Regions from separate parts of the Bacillus sp. LLTC93 genome, predicted to be linked through region 2. Evidence: predicted binding sites of a transcription regulator. Region 2 holds the regulator's gene; each other region holds the start of a gene.
What was found. The regulator LexA, encoded in region 2, represses DNA repair genes until DNA is damaged. The targets are predictions, from matches to a motif close to CGAACATATGTTCG.
Positions count from the first base shown of each region.

Region 1: a site for LexA is predicted at 2,534-2,547, ahead of C6W18_RS06300 (WYL domain-containing protein). Genes of this name have one in related genera too.
Region 3: a site for LexA is predicted at 1,365-1,378, ahead of C6W18_RS11785 (ImmA/IrrE family metallo-endopeptidase). Genes of this name have one in related genera too.
Region 4: a site for LexA is predicted at 2,280-2,293, ahead of uvrB (excinuclease ABC subunit UvrB). Genes of this name have one in related genera too.

Region 1 covers NZ_PVME01000002.1:196,247-200,954, forward strand. The annotation lists gene dapF (diaminopimelate epimerase) at 1-391, opposite strand, end outside; gene C6W18_RS06290 (YuzB family protein) at 662-898, opposite strand; gene C6W18_RS06295 (NAD(P)/FAD-dependent oxidoreductase) at 1,154-2,221, shown strand; gene C6W18_RS06300 (WYL domain-containing protein) at 2,272-2,502, opposite strand; gene C6W18_RS06305 (YuzD family protein) at 2,603-2,932, opposite strand; partial or broken gene C6W18_RS06310 (NifU family protein) at 3,054-3,353, shown strand; gene C6W18_RS06315 (S9 family peptidase) at 3,399-4,708, opposite strand, start outside.
Region 2 covers NZ_PVME01000001.1:61,893-66,600, forward strand. The annotation lists gene C6W18_RS00335 (NucA/NucB deoxyribonuclease domain-containing protein) at 100-480, shown strand; gene C6W18_RS00340 (STAS domain-containing protein) at 614-1,462, shown strand; gene C6W18_RS00345 (IseA DL-endopeptidase inhibitor family protein) at 1,495-2,037, opposite strand; gene C6W18_RS00350 (hypothetical protein) at 2,331-2,780, shown strand; gene lexA (transcriptional repressor LexA) at 2,829-3,449, opposite strand; gene yneA (cell division suppressor protein YneA) at 3,609-3,920, shown strand; gene C6W18_RS00365 (YneB family resolvase-like protein) at 3,938-4,585, shown strand; gene C6W18_RS00370 (DUF896 domain-containing protein) at 4,654-4,708, shown strand, end outside.
Region 3 covers NZ_PVME01000003.1:452,932-457,639, forward strand. The annotation lists gene C6W18_RS20460 (hypothetical protein) at 64-195, shown strand; gene C6W18_RS11780 (N-acetylmuramoyl-L-alanine amidase) at 184-1,083, opposite strand; gene C6W18_RS11785 (ImmA/IrrE family metallo-endopeptidase) at 1,394-1,948, shown strand; gene C6W18_RS11790 (poly-gamma-glutamate hydrolase family protein) at 1,975-2,598, opposite strand; gene C6W18_RS11795 (DUF5412 domain-containing protein) at 2,842-3,213, shown strand; gene C6W18_RS11800 (methyl-accepting chemotaxis protein) at 3,260-4,084, opposite strand; gene C6W18_RS11805 (FAD-dependent oxidoreductase) at 4,305-4,708, shown strand, end outside.
Region 4 covers NZ_PVME01000002.1:444,089-448,796, reverse strand. The annotation lists gene C6W18_RS07550 (PEP/pyruvate-binding domain-containing protein) at 1-1,542, opposite strand, end outside; gene C6W18_RS07545 (CsbA family protein) at 1,823-2,068, shown strand; gene uvrB (excinuclease ABC subunit UvrB) at 2,361-4,346, shown strand; gene uvrA (excinuclease ABC subunit UvrA) at 4,354-4,708, shown strand, end outside.

The sequences.
Region 1 (4,708 bases), on a different contig from region 2:
CGAAACGTGGTTTTCCCATATCTACTGTGACTAACTGAACGTGATCATCTTTGATATGGACAGTAGCTTCAACGAGTCCTGACAATGTCTCAATCTGGAACGTCGTGTCTGTCATAATTTGATGCTCATACACATATTTTGCGACGCAGCGCAGCCCGTTACCACAGTTTTTCCCCTCTGATCCATCATTATTGAAAATGCGCATTTTCACAGCTGCAACATCTGATGGGCAAATGAGAATCATCCCGTCTGAACCGATTCCTGTATAAACAGAAGACACGCGGATCGCTATCTCTGATAGCTGCTCTTCTGGAAGCTGTTCCTTCATCTGATTGACATATATATAATTATTTCCTAATCCGTGCATTTTCGTGAATTGAAATGATGTCATGAGCGTCCTCCAAAAATGTTGTTTCTTTATAGTATAAAAGGAGTCGATTCAGGAGACAATCTTATCATCCCCCGTTTTTCATACATAGAAGCTCTTTGCTGCCATGGCAAAGGGCTTTTATTATGCATATGCCTCTTTTTCTCTCGTGTGATGCTTCATTTTGATGATATTTTATTAGCATAACATATTGAATGCGCTTTCTATTCATTCTCCTTAAAAATGGAAGCGGGAAGTGTGAAAAAAATGCACCTCATGACCCATGCGGTGCATTTAAAACATGTCATTTTCCTCTATAAAAGCATAAATACGCTCAACTAGCTGCTCTGCATTTTCTCCTGAAACAAATTCTCCATTTACAAGCGCAAATGGGGAGTCCATACATTTGCCGCAGTAGCTTAAACAGCCGTATTCCATAACGTCTAGGTTTGGGTCTTTTTCAAGCTTCTCTTTTGCTTCTTGAGACCCTTGTGCAAGATTACTTACACAAAATTCGATCAATGGAAACACTGTGCTTCACCTCACATCGCCTTTACATCCTACCGAAATTCCTTCTATTAGTCAAAACATGAGCTTCTTCTACAACGTTACGCCTATTCCTCGTAAAATGTTTTACTATTTAGGACTAACTGATGAATATGTAGGTTATTTTGAAACAATTATTGTGGTTTCACAGTAAATTCGATATAATTTTATTTGGTATTTTAACTTAAAGTTTTTTAGTATAAGTGTTTTTCAATGTCTAGGGGGAAAAGGAGAATCGTCATGAAAAATTTAGTCTTGATCGGCGGAGGTTACGGGAATATGCGGGTTCTCCACCGCTTATTGCCAAATCAATTACCTGATGATGTTACTATCACATTAATTGATCGAAATCCTTACCACTGTTTAAAAACAGAATATTATGCACTTGCTGCTGGAACGATCTCTGATCATCACATTCGAGTATCTTTTCCAGAGCATCCGAAGCTGGATATTCAATACGGGGAAGTAGAAAAAATTGATATTGAAAACAAACAGATCTTATTCAGCGACCGTGAACCCATTCCATATGATGACACGGTCATTGGACTTGGCTGTGAGGACAAGTACCATAATGTCCCTGGTGCAAAAGAACATACATACAGCATTCAAACCATTGATCAATCAAGGCATACGTATAACAAATTAAACAATTTGAGTGCAGGCGCAACAGTTGGCATTGTCGGGGCTGGACTTAGCGGGGTAGAGCTAGCCAGTGAATTGCGAGAAAGCCGCACCGATTTAAACATTATTCTTTTTGACCGTGGAGAACTGATTCTATCAAGCTTCCCAAAAAGATTAAGTTTATATGTGCAGAAATGGTTTGAAGAAAATGATGTACAGATCATTAACTGCGCCAATATAACGAAGGTTGAAGAAGGCGTTGTTTACAACCATGACGACGCGATTGAAGCAGAAGTCATTGTGTGGACAGCAGGCATTCAGCCAAGCAAAGTGATAAGAGACATGGATGTTGAAAAAGACGCACAAGGCCGCGTCGTATTAACTCCTCATCACAATCTCCCTGGAGATGAGCATGTATATGTCGTGGGTGATTGCGCAAGTCTACCGCATGCCCCAAGTGCACAGCTTGCCGAGGCGCAGGCAGAACAAATTGTCCAAACTCTACAAAAACGCTGGAAAAACGAGCCGCTTCCTGAAGCTTATCCTCAGTTTAAGCTAAAAGGGGTACTAGGCTCTTTAGGGAAAAAAGCCGGCTTTGGCTTAGTTGCGGATCGTCCACTTGTTGGCCGTGTGCCAAGACTCCTAAAATCTGGACTTCTTTGGATGTACAAGCATCACAATGGCTAAACTCATGTGAATTTTTTCTCAAAGCTCCTTCCTGACGAAGGAGCTTTTTTCTATGAAACGGCATGTGCCGATGGATTGGTCAATTTGATCGGAGCAAGGGCAAGGATGCAGTCTTTACGAAAAGTTCTCATTGTCTTCTTCGATAAACAATACGCTTGGATGAGCTGTTCCGATTGACGGTGTACTATAATTTTTCTCTTTGTGCACTCTCCGTTTTTCTTCATATAAATCATATCAATCGGTATTTGCTGATGAAGAGATTGTTTCAGTAAATAATTCATGATGCTCACGCTCCTTTTATTCCATTATATACGAACAAACGTTCTTTTTCAACACAAAAAGGAACGCATGTTCTATCTGTTTTCTCAAAAAAAGAACAGCTTATTCACTGCTCTCTTTGTACCCGTATTTCTCCATTTCTTGATAAATGTCTTTTAATTTTGGATTGCCCTCTCCAACAATTTGATCCTCCACTAGGACAAGTGGATAAAAGAATTCATCATCAAGAATTCGTTCAGACAATTCCTTTTGGCATTCGTTTTCTGGCGGGTGCTCAATATCAATATATGTGATGCGAAACGGCTGATTCGGATATTTTCGTTTTAACGCTGCATCTAACCACTCAAATGTATCTTTTGAAGAAGGCAGATTCACGCAGCTAGCGCACAGTACATCTCTTCCATATACATAAAGATCAACGGTTTGGTTCATTTGACAAGCCCCCTATTCTTCCTTTATTTTAGCTGAACTTTCTGTATGAAAAAAGTCAAAATCACTTTTTGTTTCAAGATGAGATTGTGCTATAATGAGAAGGAAACTTTGAAACCAATCAATAGATTTTTATCGTCCAGATGAATATAATGGTGATATGTTGTGAAAGGAGCGATTGTATCTAATGACTGAAGTCGAAATGAAAGACCAAGTACAGGAAGTACTAGACAAACTTCGTCCATTTCTATTACGTGATGGTGGAGACTGTGAGCTTGTAGACATTGAAGATGGTATTGTCAAATTACGTCTTCTTGGTGCATGCGGCAGCTGCCCAAGTTCAACCATTACATTGAAAGCCGGTATTGAGCGCGCATTATTAGAAGAAGTGCCTGGCGTTGTAGAAGTTGAACAGGTTTTCTAATTCATATATGACATGAAAACGACCCGATTTGGGTCGTTTTTTTCATTAGGATAACTTTTCTCTAAACCATTCTTGAATAAAGGTCAGTCTTTGAATACGCTGCCCCGGATGACCGCTTCTTGATAAATCATGTGATGCTTTCGGGAATTTGACCAGCCTTGTGTCTTTTCCAAGCTCCTTCAATGCCACAAAAAGCTGCTCTGCTTGATCGACTGGGCAGCGATAATCTTCATCGCTGTGCAAGATGAGAAGCGGCGTGTTCACCTGTTTCACATACTTGAGCGGCGAACGATCCCATAGCTTATCAACCGAATCATAAATATCCCCATCAATCTGCCACCTTGTAAAGAAATAGCCAATATCACTGATGCCATAAAAACTAATCCAGTTCGAGATGGACCGCTGTGTGATGGCTGCACGAAAGCGGTCTGACTGTCCGACAATCCAGTTGGTCATAAAACCACCATAGCTCCCGCCTGTCACTCCAAGCCTCATTTCATCAATGAAATCATAGGCTTCCAGCACATGATCAACAGCCAGCATGACATCCTCATAATCAACGTCACCATAGCTTCCTCTCACACGATCGGTAAACATCTGTCCGTACCCATGACTGCCATGAGGATTGACGTACACAATCGCATAGCCTTCAGAGGCGAGCATTTGAAATTCATGAAAATACGTGTGACCATACATCGCATGCGGTCCGCCATGAATTTCTAGAATGAGGGGATATTTCTTCCCATCTTCCATCTGAGAAGGCTTCATGAACCACCCATGTACATCGTCGCCCTCTTTCGACTGAAACGAAAATGGCTCCGGTACTGATAGGACATGCTCCTTAAGAAAGGCGTCATGCTCGAACGTGATTTGCTTTAGTAATGATTCCCCTAATGTCAGCTCATACAACTCACTTGGTGAAACGGGTGACAGCCGGCTAAGCAGCAATTTTGATTCATCAGGATGAAGGCTGAAGTTCGTGATATGTTCTGCCTCTAGTCGAACAGGATAGGCTAAACCTTCAATGGAGAAATAATAAATCCCTGTACTTCCTTGATCAGAGACAAGCGCATAAAACCCCTGACTATCTTTTGTCCATTGGGGAAGCTGATTGGCTTCACCCATGACACTATCCCCTGCCATACAGTTGCCCACATACATATCGAGCATTTCTGATAGCTGAACGGTCTTTTCTTCCTTCAGATCATACAGCCATAATGACGGGAACGTTGCATTTTGAAATTCGCGCTCATGTCCAATGTATAACAGGCTTTCTCCGTTTGGAGAAAATGATACGGTGGAATAAGCGCCTGTTGATTGTGTGATTTTCTTGGACGTACCATCCTCTAATGAGA
Region 2 (4,708 bases):
AAAGTCAAGATCATACCTGAAGAAGTATGAGGAGGTCACAAGCTTTTGAAGATGAGGAAAGGCTGGTTCACTGTTGTCGTCCTATGCTTTGTGATATGGATGGGTGCGTTATTAAGTGGATTTGGAGAGGATCAGGCGGCAAAAGGGGCGGACCGTTATGATCATGTCATTCAATTTCCAAAGGAACGGTATCCTGAAACAGGCAGTCATATTCAAGAAGCCATTCGAAAAGGGCATTCAGATGTGTGTACCATTGACCGAAATGGAGCAGATGTCCGCAGGCAAGAATCGTTAAAAGGAATTCCCACAAAGCCTGGCTTTGACCGGGATGAATGGCCGATGGCGGTTTGTCTTGAGGGAGGAAAGGGTGCAAGTGTTCAATATGTCAGTCCATCAGATAATAGAGGAGCAGGCTCATGGGTCGGGCACCAAATAAGCGGCTATCCTGATGGGAAAAGAATTTTATTTATTGTGAAATAAAACTTGGGAAGAGGCTCCTTGTTGGGGCCTTTTTTGTTTACAATAAGAGCGTATTCAAGCTAGCAGGGATAAAAGATTCAGTGGTACAATCAATCTACAATGACAAGAAGAAAATGTGAAGGGACATATGCTTATGGATAAGAACCGTGCATTATACGATTTTTTCATGCAACATGCAGAGAAATTAACTGAAACATGGTATGAATCAATTGAGGATGATGATCCAGAATCTATTTATCGTTCAACTGATTCAGGCATCGTAGAAGAGCTAAAACGGCAAAATCAAGATTATTATCAGCATTTTATACGTGCTCTTATTGAAGATAAGACGTATTTACATACTGAATTTAAAAAGTGGTCGGAAGACTTAGCAAGTGATCCGAAGCATTTAAACACACCATTAGATTATGTTGTCAGAGAATATATGTCTAATCAAAGAGTGGTCCTTCATTACTTAAAAGAGTTTATTAAACAGCGTCAAGGTGATATTGATATCGACCGCATCTTTTATTGGTATGATTTAATATCAGAGGCGTTTAACATTTCAATCCATGTGTTCATTCAGCAATATGTGAAAAATACAACAAAAAAGCTCGTTGCTCAAAGAGATATGATTTATGAGCTGAGCTCTCCTGTGATCGTCTTAAAAAGCCATATTGCCTTATTGCCTTTAGTAGGTGACATTGACACAGCGAGAGCTAAGATTATATTAGAAAATACATTAAAACAGTGCTCACAAAAAGGTGTTCAGCATTTGTGCATTGATTTATCGGGTGTCGTCATTATTGATACAATGGTGGCTCATCAAATCTTTGATCTTGTGACATCACTACGGTTAATCGGGGTGGAGACAACCATTTCAGGGATCAGACCAGAAATTGCTCAAACAGCTGTGCAGCTCGGGCTTCCTTTTCATGAATTTCAAGCGGCATCATCACTTGCTCACGCGCTAGATCGAATGACTGAATTTTCTCCAATATAAAAACCAGGCCTAGTAATGGGCCTGGTTTTTAATTAGATCACAGCGTCAATTTTTGTTACTTTCCAATCCTTTTGTACTTTCTCGTAAGTGACAGTTCGTTTTACTTTACGTCCATCAAGCGTTGGGACTGTGAATTCATATGTGCGGATTGTATTTTTCTTAGAGACAAGTTTAGGTGTTGCTTTCTCCCAATTGAGCATATTGTCTCCGTCACCGACGGGAACAGCCATTTTACCTTTATGAACAATAAACTGATAGTCTTTTAAACCATGAGTGATCGCATCTTTTGTGAAAACTTGAGATAGGTAGCTGTTTAGTTTTTTCTTTGTATCAAATGTTTTAGAAAGATAGTTGTACGTCATGTCTTTATAGCTAAATGATTTTAATTTGTAATCTGAATGTTCATTAATTTTATAGCCTGACATCGCACTCCAAAAGTGTTCTCGTGCATCAAGGGCAATATGTAACGCTTCTTTATTTGTTAAAGCGGCTGGTTTTTTGGAAGCGGCCAGTGTTGTTGTTTGTAATGAGATCATCAGCATAATAGCAGTTAATAAAACAAATAGTTTTTTCAAGGCGATTGCCTCCTTTTTTAAATGAAAACTTCTTATGTTACAAATGTTACAATAATTACAGTGATATTACAAGTGTTAAATATAAATGTTTTTTATTTCTTTTCTTTCTATCTATATAACGTTTGAGTGAGACAAAAAGTTTTCATTTTTTTATTTTTTCTTCTCAACTATTATTTAACCGTTCTAAAGAAGAATAAAACGTCTTTTGGAAAAATTTTATTTGGACGTTCAACACCCTTTTTCATTTATGACATATAATGTCGTGATGAATGTCTAAGAAAGTGGTGTTTAGTATGTATCATCCGTATGAAGTTATGTGGAATGGGTACTTGTATGATAGGCAGGTACAAGGATGGCCATCGCTTCCTATTCCTCAAGTTGGAGGTTTTCCTGGGCTTCCAATCGGAGGGGGAGGTACTGGGCCAGGGCAAGGTTCAGGCGGACAATCAGCCCCGCCAGCTCCGTCGCAGCACATCATCTCTCAGTATCAGCAAGCAGTCTCTCAGCCTCAAAGTATGCAGTCACTTATTTCAGGGCAAAGTGTAAGTGGAGGCCAGCAAACTGTTCAATTTGCAGCGGGATGTAATAGAAGGTGGACGATTGTGTTCCTTAGAAACGGTCAAGTATTTTTAATGTATGTGCTTTCCTCACAGCCTTTTGGCCGTACAACAGGCTTTATATGGCCGAACTTTACATTTGGTTCGTTCCCAAGTTCGAGTATTCTTGCTTATTCTTGTTCATAAAAGAAAAAGCCGGTTTTCATCAGCAGCTGATGAAATTCCGGCTTTTCTTTAATGAATATTTCTAAATACGCCAATCACTTTACCTAGTATACTCACATTCTGTAAAATAATCGGTTCCATTGACGGGTTCTCTGGCTGTAATCTAAAGTGTGTATCTTCTTTATAAAAACGTTTCACTGTGGCTTCATCTTCCTCTGTCATGGCGACCACAATATCTCCATTGTTGGCTGTGCTTTGCTGACGTACAATGACATAGTCCTTGTCCAAAATACCAGCATCAATCATACTTTCTCCCATAATTTCAAGCATAAATACTTGTTCATCTGGTGCTGCAAAAGTTTCTGGAAGAGGGAAGTATTCTTCTACATTCTCAACAGCCGTGATAGGCAAGCCGGCTGTTACTTTTCCGATGACTGGTACATTCATTACAGCACTCTTTGGAATATTCATTTCCTCATCATCTAATACTTCGATCGCTCTAGGTTTTGTCGGGTCTCTTCTAATTAAGCCCTTTGTTTCTAGTCTAGCTAAATGTCCATGGACAGTTGAGCTGGATGCTAGACCGACGGCTTCTCCAATTTCACGAACGGATGGGGGATAGCCCTTGCTTTTTACTTCTTCTTTGATGAATTTCAGGATATCGAGTTGTCTTTTTGATAGCTTCGTCATCTTTTGCACCTCAAAACGTCAATTTTAAAGAAATTATAGCATGTTTTTCCTAACAGTACAAACATAGGTTCGAAAAAAACGTTTGACAGAAACGTTTGTTCGTATCTATAATGAGTAACAGAAAGAGCGAACACACATTCTATTAGGAGAGATGACATTATGAGGTTAAAAGAATCTATTATTTTTATTGGGGTATTCTCATTCATCGTTGGCATATTTCTCTCACTTATCGCAGTCACTAGCCATAATGATCCAAATCAATATGTTAAAATAGAGGTTCAATCAGGTGATACTCTTTGGGGGTTAGCTGATCAAGTAAACGATAGTAAATCAATCGACAAAAATGCGTTTATTGACTGGGTAACCGAACACAATGATCTTGCTTCAACTGAAATCCAGCCTGGAGACATTCTTGTGATACCAGTCAAAAAAGAGCATCCAGTCGTATATCAACTTGCAACGGTACAGTAGAAAGGTCGATTGAAGACATGAACGCAATCATTTATGCGAGAGTAAGTACTGTCAAAGAAGAGCAGGAAACCTCGCTGAAAAGACAAGAAGAAGAACTGCTAGCTTTAGCTGCTTTGCACAAGATGAATGTGGTCAAAGTCATTAAAGAAAAAGCAAGTGGATACGATCTAGATCGTGATGGAGTTTTTGATATGCTTGCTACGCTGAAAGAAGAGTCAATAGATGCTGTTCTCATTCAGGATGAGACGCGACTTGGAAGAGGACAAGCAAAAATTGCACTTCTCCATTGTCTTTTTAAAGAGAAAGTAAAGGTGTATAGCGTTTTTCATAGAGGACAGCTTGAGCTTTCAGAAGCAGATGAGATGGTCATTGAGATTGTAGGAATCGTGGAAGAGTATCAACGAAAAATTCATAACCTGAAAATTAAGCGGGGAATGAAGAGGGCTGTTGAGCGCGGGTATCAGCCTGAACTCAATTTAAAACACCATGAGCAGGCGCCTGGCCGTGAGCGTATTGAAGTACCGATTTCAGAGATTGTTCGATTAAGAAAAAACAACATGACGTTTGCCGAAATTGCAGCAACACTTCAGGCACTGGGCTTTGACATTTCAAAGGCGACGGTGCATAGAAGGTATCAAGAGTACGAAAAAGGTCTTACCACGTAAGTATGAATTGTTGTAAAAATGAATGATATTTAGTAGTATGTAGAGAAAATGTTTTAAAGGAGTTTGTCATGATTTCTAAAGAACAGCTTGCAAGAATAAATGAGCTTTCAAAAAAGTCAAAAG
Region 3 (4,708 bases), on a different contig from region 2:
ATTCCTTTTTTACATCGATTCGCATACAATAAAACCATATGCTGTAACCATTGAGGTGCCAAAATGAAAAAGAAAATCAAACAATTGAGATATGTTCAATTTGCTGAATTTCAGCCGTCCCCTTATGTCCGACGATTAAATGAAAAAAGTGAAGCTGTCATTCATTCATACAAACAGAAAAACTCACTTATTTAATAGCTCAAGCAGCTTTTCCTTCGTTTTAGGTCCGTATACCCCATCACTTGTCAGACCATTCATCAGCTGAAAACGCGCTACAGCATTGGCCGTTTTTTCCCCATAAATCCCGTCGACTCCTTTATCTACAGCCGTTTTATCAGGATAAAAATAAACAGCAGCAAGTGCTTTTTGGACGAGGCGTACGTGCTCCCCCTTTGTCAAAGGAGATGTCACCTTTAAAGTCCCATCCGGCAGCTCATACATCACCTTTCCATCATTTCGATAAATTTTAAGAACCTGTCCAATTTGAATCTTGTTCGGATCGCTAATGTCATTCCATTTCTGTAAATCACTCACCGTGACGCCATGGGCTTTGGCAATACTTGTTAACGTATCCCCGCTTTTGACCACATACGTGATGACCGTCTCCGGATCACCTGCAGTTTCAATTCCTTTTTTAAATTCACCCCATGTAGATAGCAGCAGGCGTGGACATGCTTTTCCAGACCAATGCTGATGTGTAACCACATTTGCTAATGGAATGTCATGTTCTTTTAATAGCTTTTGAATGAGCCATTGAGCATGTTTGACAGCCTGCTGAAAGTTCCCATCTTCATTTTCACAAATTTCAATTCCGATTGATTTCCGGTTACCATTCCCATGACCATCCCCTGCATGCCAGCCATTTTCATTTAAAGGCAGATGCTGAAAAATTTCACGATCATCCACTGTAAAGTGCCAGCTCACCTCTGTTGTTGGGCGTTTGACGTATGCCGCATGACTTTTCGCATCAGCTCCCTTTGACGTATTCGCTGTGTTATGAACAGTCACATACAACGGTGTCATAGCGTATCCTGGCCGATTTCCGTTTCCTACTGGAATAAAATCTTGATAAATTTGTACCATGTTCTGCACTCCCTTTTGCTAGATTGAATTGATCTTTCTCATCAATCGGTGGCATTCGTAAGACAAATTTTGTTTGTTTTAGTCATAACACTATGGTAAAATTTGAATTCAATCTTCCATTTTTAATAGTGGAAAATGAAAAAACGACGAAAAACACAGGAAATAATTCCATTTTTCTTTGATTTTATGTTAAAATTGTTAAATATAAGCCGATATAAAAAGTAAGCGATAGCTTTATTAGCCATTTAGTCCTATATGGACTTTTCTTTTACGTCAAAAATAGAACATACGTTTGCGTGGAGGTTTTTAAATGACTTATTTTTTAACCCATTTAGAAGAAGATATTAAACGGTTATACACTCAACTACAAATAAGCGGTCCTGCTTATTTGGATATGCAAAGGATCGCTTCTGAATTTCATGTATGGGTCCATTACGAGGATACCGGCAGCATGATGATCAAACATCAAGGTCTTTACAGTATTATTTTAAACAGATCCCTATCACCAGAAGAACAGTGGCAGGATTTTGCCCACGAGCTCTGTCATGTGCTGAAACACGCAGGCAATCATTTCAAGATGCACAAGCTCTTTCGAGAACTGCAAGAGTTTCAGGCAAAACAATTCATGTATCACTTTTGTGTTCCGACCTTTTTGCTCCTGCAAATGAAGCTTCCAAACCTTCGGCAGCAAGCTATTTCGCATATTGCTCAAACATTTCACGTAACCTGGGCTTTTGCAGAAAAACGGCTTGCCTTATTCGAACAGCGAAAAGTAGGCATTCGCTTTCAAAAGGAGTTTACTTCCTATTTAATGAAAGCGGAAGCGGAAAGAGTTGCGGAAAAAGAAGCCGTTTATCAAACGTAAACGCCTGCCCGTATGACAACAGAGGTTTATTCATAAAGGCTTAATACTTGTTTCAGTGCATTTGTGTATCTATAAAATTGTTCATTTTGTGTATCACGCCGATAGCGCCGCCTAAAGTCTTGAAAGAATGCTCTTCTTTGAGCTTGACTGATTTCAATTTGAACGCTTTTCCCTGTCAGACATTGATTATTAATATTATCAGGATGTGTTCCAGAAAAACGATCTGATTCAGATAGCAGCAATGCAGGAAAACCATTCAAAGTTAGACGTTTCACCGTTTCTGTAGCTCTTTCTCTGTCTGTACCCCCCACTAATGTTTGTAGCACGTCTGTTTCTCCGTAGCCGTGGAGCGCAAACGTATAATGATGTGTATGCACTTGAGAAAGACAAATCGGCTCATCAAAACGTGTGCTTGTAATATGAAGAACATGATTGCCTTTCACTTTAAGGCCCTCAAATAAATACATAGAATAATCGCCTGCTAATTCATGGATCAGCTCACTCACGCCTGATTCAATTCCTCCGGCATGAGGCGACAAAACGAGAAGCTGATCCCCTTCCCGCTTGTGAAGAATTTGATAGTCAATCCCTTCTCTTTCATGAGCGGAAAGCTCTTCATAATTTTGATACGTATCGATGATTTGCATCATTCCATCTGCCCCATTTCTCTATATGAGCATAAGTCTACTGATCTCAAATTCTTTTGTAAAGTGTTTTCGAAACGTCTATCCATATGAAGACATCCTTAAATTTTCCTTATCTTTACGGCTTTCTGTTGAATCTTGAGAAAAAATGACCGATAATTGAAACAAATAGAACTTTTGGACTATAAGAATCTTTTTGTATTCTCTCTCATAAATTAGAAATATTGTGATCTATATCTGGAGGAATTCATGTTAAAAAAGAAAACCACCATCATCCTTGTCATCTTATTGATTAGCTTCGCTGGTATCATTTATTGGAAATGCTTCTCTCTTCAAGGCGTTTCTCACGGAACATTCATCCGCTCTATGTCATCACCTGACGGAACATATATCATCAACACCTATCGTCATAGTGGAGGAAAACTAAAGGAAAACGCAGTCAGAGCTGAAATTGAAAACAAACTAACCCATCGAAAGAAAACGATTTACTGGAAATACCCTGATAAAGACCCTCTCATCAAGTGGAAAAATGCACAGCTTGTTCAAATTGGACACGAGTTTTTAAATGTTGTAAAAGGCGAAACATACGATTATCGCTTTGATCCATCACCTAAAAAATAAAATGTGAGTAACAAAAAAACGAACCCTATTTGGATTCGTTTTTTTGTTACGTTGACATAATTTTTTGCATAAAATCTTTCATTTCCCTGCTGACCACAGTCAATCGATCAATGACCTCGCTAAACTCTGTCACAAGCAAAGCCTGCTCTGCCGATGATCCTTTCATATGATCCATACTCTCAAGTAATGTATGTATATTGGAAGAAATCCCTTGCAATGAGCTTTCAATATTTTCAGTTGCACGTGAGGTTTCGCTTGATAGTTTTTGGACTTCGCTTGCCACAACACTAAAACCTGCACCCTCTTTTCCTGCTCGGGCTGCTTCAATTGACGCATTCAATCCTAGCAAACTCGTTTGTTTCGAGATGCCTTTAATCATTTTTGTAATTTCTGATGTTTTTTTCGAGCTTTCAAGTGTTTGCTGCGTTTGTAAGGTCATTTCCTCACTTGTAGCAGAGAGCTCCTCTGAATGCGCCGCCACGACATGTACCTTCTCTTGAATACTTTGGATAATGTCATGTAACGACTCCATATATGCCTCAAGCTCCAATTGATTTTTGATCGGAAACCCTAAAGCAATTGCCCCAACTACTTGTTGATTCTCATCGAATATCGGCAAACCCATCGCATTTAACGGTATCCCATAGACGGATTCTGGCAAAAACGTACTCGACGTTTCACCTCTAAGCGCTTTTTTCATATTCATATCATCTGGTTTAATCAGATCACCTGCTCGTATTTGAAAATCAACATCTTTTGATGGCAAATAAAGCAAGAATTTCTCTCGATCAATAACACCCATCGTCACTTCATTCTTTAAGATCTGCATCATATATGGTGCAGCTGTCACAACACTCTGTAGTATATCCACTTCTCCTACCCCCTTACTGTATTTATCGGTCATCGATCTTAAATTAATAGTTATTTTTAAAAATAATGATTTTGATTGATGATTTTTCTCATATTTACGGGTAAGAAGTGTGTCATTTCCTTTCTATATTCAAAAAAACGCAAATTTGCTATAATCAAAGTATCAACATATGATGAAATGGTCATGTAACCATTTTACTTATTTATTGGAGGCGCATGTTGTGACACAACCCATGAAATATGAGCAGGCGATCGTCATTGGCGGCGGTATCACCGGAATGCTCGCTGCAAAGGTATTATCAACGTTTTATCATCAGGTGTTTATTATTGAAAAGGATGAACTGCCAGACTCTCCTGAGAACCGTCTCGGCACTCCTCAAGCCTTTCATCCACATAGAATGCTGCCACTTGGCAAGCAAATATTCGAACGTCTATTTCCTGATTATACAAAAGAGTTACTGGCAATGGGCGGGTTTAATACATTGCATCGAACATCTCGATTCATCACAAAAGATGGTGAATTAGCGCTCACCGATACAGAAGAAACAGCTGTCACAAGACGAGCCATGCTAGAGTGGGTGCTGATGCAAAGAATGTTAAGTGAGGAACGTGTTCATTTTCTAGA
Region 4 (4,708 bases), on a different contig from region 2:
TGTAAATGTATGAAGAAGTTCTTCATCCTGAAGGACATCCTTTGCTAGATCAGATAGCTTCTGGTCTGTTTCAAGAGATTTGTTCATCACGCCTATCATCATCTCATGTAACAAGACGACTTGTTTTTGATCACCGGTATATGTTACAAGCATGTCTTCAATCATAGCAGATAGAATGACTTGTGGTATGACGATATCAAAATGATCCTCGTACGCTTGTATATAAAAAGCCTTTAATTCTTCGAAGCCGATGATTGCTTCTTCAATGGTCATAGGTTCGTTTATTTGACGATCAAGTTTTTCATAAAATGGATAGAAGTTTTGCTCTAGAATTTCATACATACGTTCACTTAAATTGGGAAATAACTCAAATATGCTCTCATCAAAAACTTGTGCAGTTTCTGTTCCTGCTTCAGGCATAGACGGTGCAGAATACAGGTGACCTCTATAAAGCTTGATATCTTTGATGTTGAGATCAGGTACTTGATACTTTTCTCCATTTTTCTTCATCCCGCTTTTTAAAGCAGGTATGATTAAGCTTGAGAAAAGAGGACTCGTTGGGCCTGGCATATGATCGTCCATTGAAATCCAGAAATCCTGCAGCTCTTCTGGCTGAATTTGTAAAGAAGCACCTGCTGCTTCATTTGCTGTTTTTGGCAGTGAAGCGGTAATCGGTCTTGCTTGAAGCAAATAAAAAGTACCATTTGATATTCCGAATTCGATATCTACTCCATGTCCGTAAAGTGTTTCTACTTGTTTGGTGATTTGCATGATTTCTACCAATTGATCATCATGCAGGCAAAATTGGCCAGCCATTTCCTCGGATACAGGCTGTTCAATGACGCCCTCTTGGTAAGGAACAATTTGCAGTTCTTTTGTTCCCAGTGATTTTTCAATAGAAAACGTCTCTTTGTCTACAATAAACGTGTCAGGTGTCACGAGACCAGAGACGATCGCTTCTCCTAATCCGTAGCTTGCTGTCATCATGACTTCGTTTGTTTTTCCTGATACCGGATTTTCACTAAAGATGACACCGGAGACGTCAGAATGGATCAATCCTTGAACGACGACAGCCATGAGCGGTATCTCTTCCTCGTTTTCATCCATCTCTTCCTTATATTCTGTGACTCTTGCTGCAAAATAAGAAGACCAGCATTCTTTGACAGCCTGCAAAAATTCTTCATTTGTCTTGATATTTAAATAGGTCTCGTACTGTCCTGCAAATGAGGCACCTTCGAGATCTTCAGCAACAGAAGAGGATCGAACAGCAACTGAGGGATATGCCTTCAGCAATGATTGAAAGGATGAAAGTAACTCTGCTTCCATTTGTGAAGGAAACGAAGCTTTTTTGATTTTTTGTGCAAGGTTTTGTTCAGTTGAATGCAGATTGTGATATGAAAGAAAGCTTGCAAAGCTGTTGGTTTTAATAATAAATCCATCTGGGACTGGCAAGCCGTGATTGTTTAATTTGATCAAATTCACGCCTTTTGCCCCTGCGAGTGATGCGGATTCTTCAGCCGCATGAAATAACACTGAATACATGGGAATGCCCCCTTATCCAAAAAGCCAATGGTTTGTTTGTCTCTCTATTTTCAAAATGATAGTGCGCACTATCATTTTAATCATAGGATTTATTGGATGTTACTGTCAAAGACGTAAAGACCTATCTTTATAAAGGGGACGTTCTCACTAATTTTCTTCTATAGCTATAACAAAAGTCACCAAACGTGAAGAAAAAAGGTGAAATCGAAAACTGTGAATTGTTCAATATGCCAATCTTTACTATAATCAAGGGAGTAGACCATGAAGAGGGAGGGTTTTTGTGATTACAAAAGCCATATTCGCACTTGTTTTTCCTTTCCTGCTCGTTATTTTATTTTCAAAGGTGACTTATAATCATTACGTGGGCATTGCATTAACAGCAGCGCTTTTATTTGCCTCGTACATGAAAGGCTATACAGAAACCTACTTTATCGTAGGATTAGATATTATTTCTTTAGTAGCTGGAGCATTGTTTATGGCTAAGAAAGAAATCGAAAAAAGAGAGAAGGCTGAAAAACATCATTGATGTGATCGTGATAGGCCGAAAGGTGACGTTTTTAAAACAGGAGCTGTGCTTACGATTTCTAGTGAGCGCAGCTTTCTTTTTTGTGATGTTTTTCTGCTCATCGAATATCTCGCTCCAAAATGTTCCATACTGAAAGGAAGGTTTCTTAGAAGGGTTATTTGCCATGGGAGAGAGGGTATGACTGTATTGGAAATAAAAATCAAGTGAGACACGAACTTTAGTTCGTATTTTTGTGTTCTTTTATGATAATATATTCATTAGATAGATTTCGTAACGAAACGGAGGCTTTGATGTGAGTGACCGCTTTGAATTAGTTTCTAACTATCAGCCCCAAGGAGATCAGCCGAAGGCGATTGAAAAGCTTGTTGAGGGGATCCATCAGGGGAAACAGCATCAAACGCTGTTAGGTGCTACAGGTACGGGAAAGACCTTCACTGTATCAAACCTGATCAACGAAGTGAACAAGCCGACACTTGTCATTGCGCATAACAAGACACTTGCCGGTCAGTTATACAGTGAGTTTAAGGAATTCTTTCCGAATAATGCTGTCGAATATTTTGTGAGTTACTATGATTATTACCAGCCTGAGGCATATGTTCCTCAGACCGATACATTTATTGAAAAGGACGCCAGCATCAATGATGAGATAGATAAGTTGAGACACTCCGCCACATCCTCGTTATTTGAGCGGAGAGATGTCATCATCATTGCTAGTGTATCCTGTATTTATGGCTTAGGTTCGCCAGAGGAATACCGAGAGCTTGTGCTGTCTTTGCGCACTGAAATGGAAATTGAACGCAATCAGCTTCTTCGTAAGCTGGTGGATATTCAGTATTCTCGTAATGATATAGATTTTCAGCGCGGAACCTTCCGAGTACGGGGCGACGTCGTTGAAATTTTTCCTGCTTCACGAGATGAGCATTGTATCAGAGTGGAGTTTTTCGGTGATGAAATTGAACGTATTCGTGAAGTGGATGCACTGACTGGAGAAATACTTGGTGATCGTGATCATGTTGCTATTTTCCCAGCATCTCACTTCGTCACAAGAGAAGAAAAAATGGAAAAAGCAATTATCAATATTGAGCAAGAGCTTGAAGAGCAGCTCGAAAAGCTTCGTGAAAACGGAAAGTTGCTTGAAGCACAGCGCCTTGAGCAGCGGACAAGATATGATCTTGAGATGATGAGGGAGATGGGCTTTTGTTCAGGAATCGAGAACTATTCAAGACATCTGACCTTGCGCCCTCCTGGTTCAACACCCTACACACTGCTTGATTATTTCCCGGATGATTTTATGATTGTTGTCGATGAGTCACACGTGACGATTCCGCAAATCCGAGCAATGTACAACGGAGACCAAGCAAGAAAACAAGTGTTGGTTGATCACGGATTCCGTCTGCCATCAGCACTTGATAATAGACCGCTCACCTTTGATGAGTTTGAAAAGCATATCAATCATATTGTGCATGTATCTGCAACGCCAGGGCCGTACGAGCTTGAGAAAACGCCAGAGGTCGTGGAACAAATCATCCGCCCAACTGGTCTACTGGATCCGATCATTGAAGTCCGTCCGATTGAAGGACAAATCGATGATTTAATCGGAGAAATTCATGCAAGAGTTGAGAAAAATGAGCGTGTGCTTGTGACTACTTTGACGAAGAAAATGTCTGAGGATCTCACAGATTATCTAAAAGAAATTGGGATCAAGGTCAATTATCTGCATTCAGAAATTAAGACCCTTGAGCGGATTGAGATTATCCGTGATTTACGCCTCGGTAAATATGATGTACTCGTTGGAATCAACCTTCTTCGTGAAGGGCTGGATATTCCAGAGGTGTCGCTCGTGACTATTTTAGATGCGGATAAAGAAGGCTTTTTACGCTCTGAAAGATCCCTCATCCAGACGATTGGCCGGGCAGCGAGAAATGCAGAAGGCCGGGTCATTATGTATGCAGACAAAATGACGAAATCAATGGACATTGCGATTGAAGAAACGAAGCGAAGACGAGAACAGCAAGAAGCATATAACGAGAAATTTGAAATTACCCCACAAACGATTCATAAGAAAATCAGAGATGTCATTAAGGCAACGAAGATACATGAGGAATCGGAAGAATATGAAACAAAAGCAGCTCCAAAGCTGTCGAAAATGAGCAAAAAAGAACGAGAAAAAGTGATCGAAAAAGTCGAGATGGAAATGAAAGATGCAGCAAAAGCGCTTGATTTTGAAAAAGCAGCAGAATTAAGAGATCTATTGCTAGAGCTAAAAGCGGAAGGATGATTGCCTGATGGCTATGGAACGAATAGAGGTGAAAGGTGCTAGAGCCCACAACCTTAAAAATATCGATGTGAATATCCCGCGTGACCAGCTAGTGGTCATTACGGGGCTATCTGGTTCAGGAAAATCGTCGCTTGCCTTTGATACCATTTATGCAGAAGGTCAGCGCCGGTACGTTGAATCTCTTTCAGCATATGCGCGCCAGTTTCTCGGACAAATGGATAAACCAGATGTAGATGCCATTGAAGGTCTTTCTCCGGCGATTAGTATTGACCAAAAAACAACAAGCCGGAACCCTAGATCAACGGTTGGAACTGTCACTGAAATCTATGATTACTTACGTCTATTATATGCTAGAGTCGGAA